DNA from 3 places in the Devosia sp. 63-57 genome. Region 2 is predicted to be linked to each of the others. Evidence: predicted binding sites of a transcription regulator. Region 2 holds the regulator's gene; each other region holds the start of a gene.

Region 1 (2,266 bases), on a different contig from region 2:
AAATATCTCCCAGAGCCATAGCGCGACGGCACAATAATCCATTGTGCCGTCGGCTGGATACTCGTCTTTGCTGGGCTTTAATATGGCAGGCAAGCGCCCGCTGCAGCTATTTTGCGAAGGCGCAGCGGCCGGTTGGCGCCAGGGCGGCAATGGCCCGCGGATCGCAGCCGGTGGACAGGAACATCAGCCAGTCGCTTTGATTGCCGTAGAACACATTGCGATCCACCTCGCCGCGCACGCCCGGCACGACCCCGGTCTGAGTATATTGCCAGAAGGTCCAGGGGCGGTTTTCGTAGCGCTCATGCGGCTCGGCGGCAGTCGAGCGCAGCCAGAAAGTATTGGGGAAATATTCGCCGGCCAGAATATCGCGGTGGAAATTCATGTCGGTATAGATGATCGGCAGCTTGCCGGTATGGCGCTCCATGACCTCAAGCATCAGCCGGATCTTTTCCAGGGCATCGGCCTTGGACGGCTTGGCCTTGCAGCTCGAATGGTTGTTCCATTCGAGATCAAGCACCGGCGGCAGGGCGCTGGGATCGGCCGGCACGTTCTGGGTGAACCATGCCGCCTGCTCGGAGGCCAGCGAGCACCAGGTCATGAAGTGATAGGCGCCACGCGGCATGCCGGCATCGCGGGCGCGAACCCAGTTCCGCTGGAAATCGGGATCGACATAGTCTTTCCCCTCGGTTGCCTTCATGAACACGAAATGGATGCCGGCGCCGCGCGCCTTGGCGAAATCGACATTCTCCTGATAGCGGGCCACGTCGATGCCCTGGATCGGCATGGTGCGGGCGCGGTCGACCTTGGCATGGGGGCGATTGTCGCCGGGTATGGCGCCATAAAGACCCCCGCCACTGGCGCAGGCGGCCAAAGCCGCGAGGGCCAGGCTCAGAACGGCGCCACGAACAATGGCGGAGACGGAGCGGGGAAGGGCAATCGCCATGGACAAAAAGCTCGGTATCAGAGGACCACAATGAGCCTTTGATTCAACATGGACAGGTTAAGACAAGTTTAGGTTAACTATTGTGGCGATGAGCATGGTTAACGCGACATGATCTGTTCGCTTTACGTTCTTGTTAACCCTGTCTGCCTCTGTTAGCCTATGCTTCTGCTGGGGGCGAAGATCGACATGGTGACCCGTGTTGCGACGATAGCATTTCAGGGCATCGAGGCGGTGCCGGTCGATGTCCAGGCGCAGATTGCGCCCGGTTTTCCCGGCTTCATCCTGGTCGGATTGCCCGATAAGGCGGTGCGCGAAAGCGGCGAGCGAGTTCGGGCGGCCCTTGCCGCCTCTGGCCTGGGCCTGCCACCCAAGCGCATCACCATCAATCTGGCGCCAGCCGACCTGCCCAAGGAAGGCAGCCATTACGATCTGCCCATTGCCCTGGCGCTGATGGGCGCGCTGGGCGCCATTCCCCAGGATGCGCTCGACAGTTTCATGGCTTTGGGCGAGCTCGGCCTCGATGGCCGGCTGGCCCATGTCGGCGGGGTGCTGCCGGCGGCCATCGCCGCACAGGCCCGGGGGCTGGGCATGATCTGCCCGGCAGCGAGCGGGCCGGAAGCGGCCTGGGCGGGCGAGGATATCGACATCATTGCCGCCGACAGTCTTCTGGCGCTGGCCAATCATTTGACCGGTCATCAGCTGCAGGCGCGGCCGCAGCCCCGCAAGCTGACAGCGGCGCCGGGTGACCTGCCCGATCTGGCCGATGTGCGGGGCCAGGCCATTGCCCGCCGGGCTTTGGAGATCGCCGCCGCCGGCAATCATAATCTGCTGATGATCGGCCCTCCGGGATCAGGCAAATCCATGCTGGCGGCGCGCCTGCCTTCCATCCTGCCGCCGCTCTCCCCGCGCGAGCTGCTCGATGTGTCGATGATCCAGTCGATCGCTGGCGAGCTTTCCGGCGGCGCCCTGTCGGACCGGCGGCCATTTCGCGCGCCGCACCATTCGGCCTCCATGGCGGCGCTGGTCGGGGGCGGGCTCCGGGTGCGGCCGGGCGAAGCGAGCCTGGCGCATAACGGCGTGCTGTTTCTCGACGAATTGCCTGAGTTTTCGCCCGGCGTGCTCGACAGCCTGCGGCAGCCGCTCGAAAGCGGCGAAACCGTCATCGCGCGCGCCAATGCGCGGGTCTCCTATCCGAGCCGTTTTCAATTGGTAGCGGCGATGAACCCGTGCAAATGCGGATTGGCGGGCACCCCTGGCCATACCTGCAAGCGCGGCGTGGCCTGCGCCGCCGACTATCAGGCGCGCGTCTCGGGGCCCTTTCTC
Region 2 (2,266 bases):
CGTCGTCTTCGTCGGCGTCAGCGTTGATCAGGGTAAACACAATAACGCGCCTCCACAGTGAGCCTACACCCACACTGTGCGGCGATTCCTGTTACCGTTTAAATAACGGATTGCACCGATCCAGCGCAGAGTTCGGCTTGCCGAACAGGTCAGGTCCGCTTACTCTTCGCCAGCTTCCAGGGCATCGACATAGGCTTCCACCTCGTCGAGCGTTGCCGAAAACGGCTTGGGACTATCTCCGAAGACTATTTTGAAACTCTCGTCATGGCGAATGGCGTGGCCGCCCGGGTGGCCAAGCACCTTCATCTTTTCCGAGGTCAGCACTGTCAGCCCGTAGCGCGCCGCAGCCCGCTTGATCCGCCGCATGCGCGACGCGTCGAATTCCTTCCGGCTCACTTGGCCACTCCAAACCTGTCAGATCGGCCGTTCGCATAACCCCGGCCGCAGCGACGTGCAAGTAATGTCGGCACTATTGCAGAACATAAATGGAACACCTATAGTCGTTCCGTCTATGTTCCGATTCTGGGTGTGGGGCCAATGCTGACGCGCAAACAACACGAATTGCTGATGTTCATCCATGAAAGGATGAAGGAAAGCGGCATTCCGCCTTCATTCGACGAGATGAAGGATGCGCTCGACCTCGCCTCCAAATCCGGTATCCATCGCCTGATCACCGCGCTTGAGGAGCGCGGTTTCATCCGCCGCCTGCCCAACCGGGCACGCGCGCTGGAAGTCGTAAAACTCCCCGATTCGATGAACCCTTCGCTTGGCGGCCGCAAGGCGCGCTTCGAGCCGTCCGTCATCGAGGGCAATCTGGGCAAGGTTGCCACCCCTCCGGCCCGTGTCAGCGCCGGCATGGCCGACGATTATGCCCGCCCCGTCTCCATCCCGGTGATGGGCCGCATTGCTGCGGGCACCCCGATCGAGGCGATCCAGTCCCATTCCCACACCATTGCCGTGCCCCCCGAAATGCTCGGGCCCGGCGAACATTATGCACTCGAAGTGCGTGGCGATTCCATGATCGATGCCGGCATTTTCGATGGCGATACCGTGCTCATCAAGAAGCAGGACGTCGCTTCCACCGGCGAGATCATCGTCGCCCTGGTCGATGACGAGGAAGCCACCCTCAAGCGCCTGCGCCGCAAGGGCAATACGGTGGCTCTGGAAGCCGCCAACCCCGCCTACGAAACCCGCATCTTCCCGCCCGACCGCGTCAAGGTCCAGGGGCGCCTGGTGGGCCTGCTGAGAAAGTACTGACTTGGCTTTCGCGACCGCCCAAGCGGTCATGGATGCTTATGCCGAGCGCATAAATGCCCACGACTTCGACCTGATGCTGGAGCTGATCGATCCCGACGCTGTGTTCTGGTTCAGCTCCGGCTCCCATCATGGCATCGCCGCTATTCGCGCCGCCTTCGTGTCGACTTGGGACCGATTGCGCAATGAAACCTATTGGCTCGAAGATCTGACCTGGCTGGCTTCTGGCGATGATGCGGCCGCCTGCATCTACAAGTTCCGCTGGCGGGCAGAGATCGATGGCGTCCCCACCGAAGGCGGCGGACGCGGCACTACTGTCCTCCGGCGCAAGGCTAACGGCTGGCATATCGTGCACGAACATCTCAGCCGTGAGCCCGCCTAATTACAAAATCTAACCCAAACGCGATGCAGCTCCTCCCCCTCCTTCAGGGGGAGGCCGGGTGGGGGTGCGCAGCACGCTCAAACGCACATGCTCTCCTCTCAAATGAGAGCCCGCAATAAAGCCGCATCAACCCGAACGTGAAGTGCCCAATAAAAAGGCCCGCCAAGCTGGCGGGCCTTTCTCAATTCATATTGCAGCGATCAGTGATTGTCGCGCGGCAGGCCTTCGTTCTGGGCGATGCGCTGATACTTGTCGGCGCCGCGCAGGATGGCGCCGTCGCCAAGCTGGCCGACCAGGCCGCGCTGGATTTCCTGCCACGGCGTCTGGTGCTTGGGGAACTTGTAGCCGCCATCCGACTCCAGCGCCGCGCGACGGGTCGCGATCTCCTCGGCAGAGATCAGGATATCGGCCTCGCCCTTGTTGAGGTCGATGCGCACCCGGTCACCGGTGCGGAGAATGGCAAGATTGCCGCCCGCCGCCGCTTCCGGCGAGGCATTGAGGATGGAGGGCGAGCCCGACGTGCCCGACTGGCGTCCGTCGCCGATACAGGCCAGCGACGAAATCCCCTTCTTGATCAGGTAATCGGGCGGCCGCATGTTCACCACTTCCGCCGCGCCCGGATAGCCGATC
Region 3 (2,266 bases), on a different contig from region 2:
CTTTCGCGCGCCACCAGTTCCTCGCGCATGTCACGCAGGCGCTGCATGCGCTCTTCTACCGGCCGGTCGGCGCCATAGAGCAGATCCTCGATCTCGTCCTGACTATAGGGGAAGGACAGGACCGGCTGATCGCCGGCGTCGAGTACGGCATCGACGGGGATAAGGGCATCGGAATTGTCGCGGGGCTGAGCCATCTTGGCCTCCATGGGTTGGGTTGCTGGCTCAACGCGGGGGCAGAGGGTCGGTTCGGTGGCGGCGGGAATGTGATCGGAAAAGCGCCTGATCAGTCCTCGGTCAGGCGCGGCTGGTCTTCGAAATCCATGGCGTCGATGCGGTCGCCGCGGCGGGCGATCTTGCCCGACGAAATGACGATGTCGCCAATGTCCTTTTGCGCCTGAGTGAAATGGGTCTGGAGACGATTGACCCGCTCGTCGAGGCGGGTGATGTCGGCCAAGAGCTCACGCACTTCCTTCTGGATGAGATGGGCCTGCTCGCGCATGCGCACGTCGCGCAACAGCGCCTGGATGACCTGGATCGAGAGCATGAGCAGGGCGGGCGACACGATCACCACCCGGGCGCGCGCGGCGCGCTGCACCACGTCCTCGAAATGCTCATGCAGATCGGCGAAGATCGATTCGGACGGCACGAACATGAAGGCCGTGTCCTGCGTCTCGCCGGGGATCAGGTATTTTTCCGAAATGGCCTTGATGTGGACGCCGAGATCAGCGCGGAAGCCGGATTGGGCCTGACGCAATTCCTCGGGGGAGGAAGCCGTGCTCAGGCGCTGCCAGCTTTCGAGCGGGAATTTGGCGTCGATGACCAGCGACGGCGCACCATTGGGCATGACCACGACGCAATCGGGACGCGAGCCATTGGAGAGCGTCGACTGGAAGGCATAGGCATTGGGGGCAAGGCCATCGGCGATGATGGCTTCCATCCGCCCCTGCCCGAAGGCGCCACGCGTCTGCTTGTTGGAGAGGATCGATTGCAGCGAGACGATTTCGGACGACAGCGCCGAAATCGTGGACTGGGCGCGGTCGATGACGGCGAGGCGTTCATGCAGCTTGCTCAGGCCCTCGTCGGTGCGGGTCCTAGTCTCCTGCAGGGCCTGTCCGACGCGTTGGGAGGTTGAATCCAGCCGTTCATTGACCAGCCTGGCGAGGTCGGAGGTGCGGGAGCCGAAAATCTCGGACATGGTCTGCATGCGGCCCGTCATTTCCGACTGCACCTGCATCAGGCCGGCCAGATGGCGCTCAAGCTCGGCCGAGCGCGTTTGCTGCGCGAGCGCCTCGGCGGCGCGTTCGCGGCCTGAGCGCAGGGCCGAGAGCAGCAGCACCAGCAAGAGCACCACCACAAGGCCGACAGCGGCCGCCATGGCGCTGACAAGGCTGATGGGCGTATCGCCGAGGGTGAAGAGAGTGCTGTCCATGCTCTCTATCTAGATCGATTCGGGCGTTCACAGAATGTTCTATCGCGGTGCCATATGGTTGACCGGACCGGCGGAAATCGCCATATCGGGGGCAATCCCATTTTTGCCGGACTCCCTGCCATGGCCATCCGCCCAATTTTGATCATTCCCGATGCGCGTCTGCGCGCCGTTGCCGATCCGATCGTCGAGGTCGACGACGAGATCAAGACGCTGGCCAAGGATATGCTCGACACCATGTATGACGCGCCGGGCATTGGCCTGGCCGCGCCGCAGATCGGCGTGCTCAAGCGTATCGTGGTGATGGACCTGGCCGGCGAGGGCGAACCCCCTGCCCCGCTGGTGATGATCAACCCGGAAATCACCCATTTTGGTGAGCAGATGCAGGTGACCGAAGAGGGGTGCCTGTCGATTCCCGAGCTCTATTACGAGGTCGAGCGGCCCAATGAAGTGTCGGTGACCTATACCGATCTCGAGGGCAAGGAAGTCACCAAGGACGCCGAGGGCAAGCTGGCGGTGTGCATTCAGCACGAGCTCGATCACCTCGATGGCGTGCTCTATATCGACTATTTGAGCCGGCTGAAGCGTGATCGCGTGATCAAGAAATTCGACAAGCAGGCCAAGCTGGCGGCGCGGTAATCGAACACTGTCGCGTTGAATACCGTCATCACCGGGCTTGACCCGGTGATCCAGGCAACCGCCGATGGATTGCCCGATCAAGCCGGGCAATGACGATAAAACAAGCATCCAGATCGAAGGGCTCCGGGCATGCGCGTCGTTTTCATGGGTACGCCCGAATTTTCCGTACCGACGCTGACCGAGATCGTCTCGGCGGGGCAT

Evidence for each region. Region 2 encodes LexA, which represses DNA repair genes until DNA is damaged. Its sites were predicted from a motif close to TGTTCNNNNTGTGTTCNG; they were not measured.
Region 1: a site for LexA is predicted at 1,058-1,075, ahead of BGO80_RS10530 (YifB family Mg chelatase-like AAA ATPase). Genes of this name have one in related genera too.
Region 3: a site for LexA is predicted at 1,454-1,471, ahead of BGO80_RS14240 (DNA recombination protein RmuC). Genes of this name have one in related genera too.

What each region holds. Positions count from the first base shown of each region.
Region 1 covers NZ_MKUY01000005.1:446,934-449,199, forward strand. Annotated here, with positions in the region: gene BGO80_RS10525 (glycoside hydrolase family 25 protein) at 107-943, opposite strand; gene BGO80_RS10530 (YifB family Mg chelatase-like AAA ATPase) at 1,130-2,266, shown strand, end outside.
Region 2 covers NZ_MKUY01000003.1:122,912-125,177, forward strand. Annotated here, with positions in the region: gene BGO80_RS00600 (hypothetical protein) at 1-40, opposite strand, end outside; gene BGO80_RS00605 (hypothetical protein) at 160-396, opposite strand; gene lexA (transcriptional repressor LexA) at 538-1,257, shown strand; gene BGO80_RS00615 (YybH family protein) at 1,259-1,636, shown strand; gene BGO80_RS00620 (IlvD/Edd family dehydratase) at 1,837-2,266, opposite strand, start outside.
Region 3 covers NZ_MKUY01000005.1:1,239,809-1,242,074, reverse strand. Annotated here, with positions in the region: gene BGO80_RS14245 (hypothetical protein) at 1-194, opposite strand, end outside; gene BGO80_RS14240 (DNA recombination protein RmuC) at 284-1,429, opposite strand; gene def (peptide deformylase) at 1,550-2,065, shown strand; gene fmt (methionyl-tRNA formyltransferase) at 2,195-2,266, shown strand, end outside.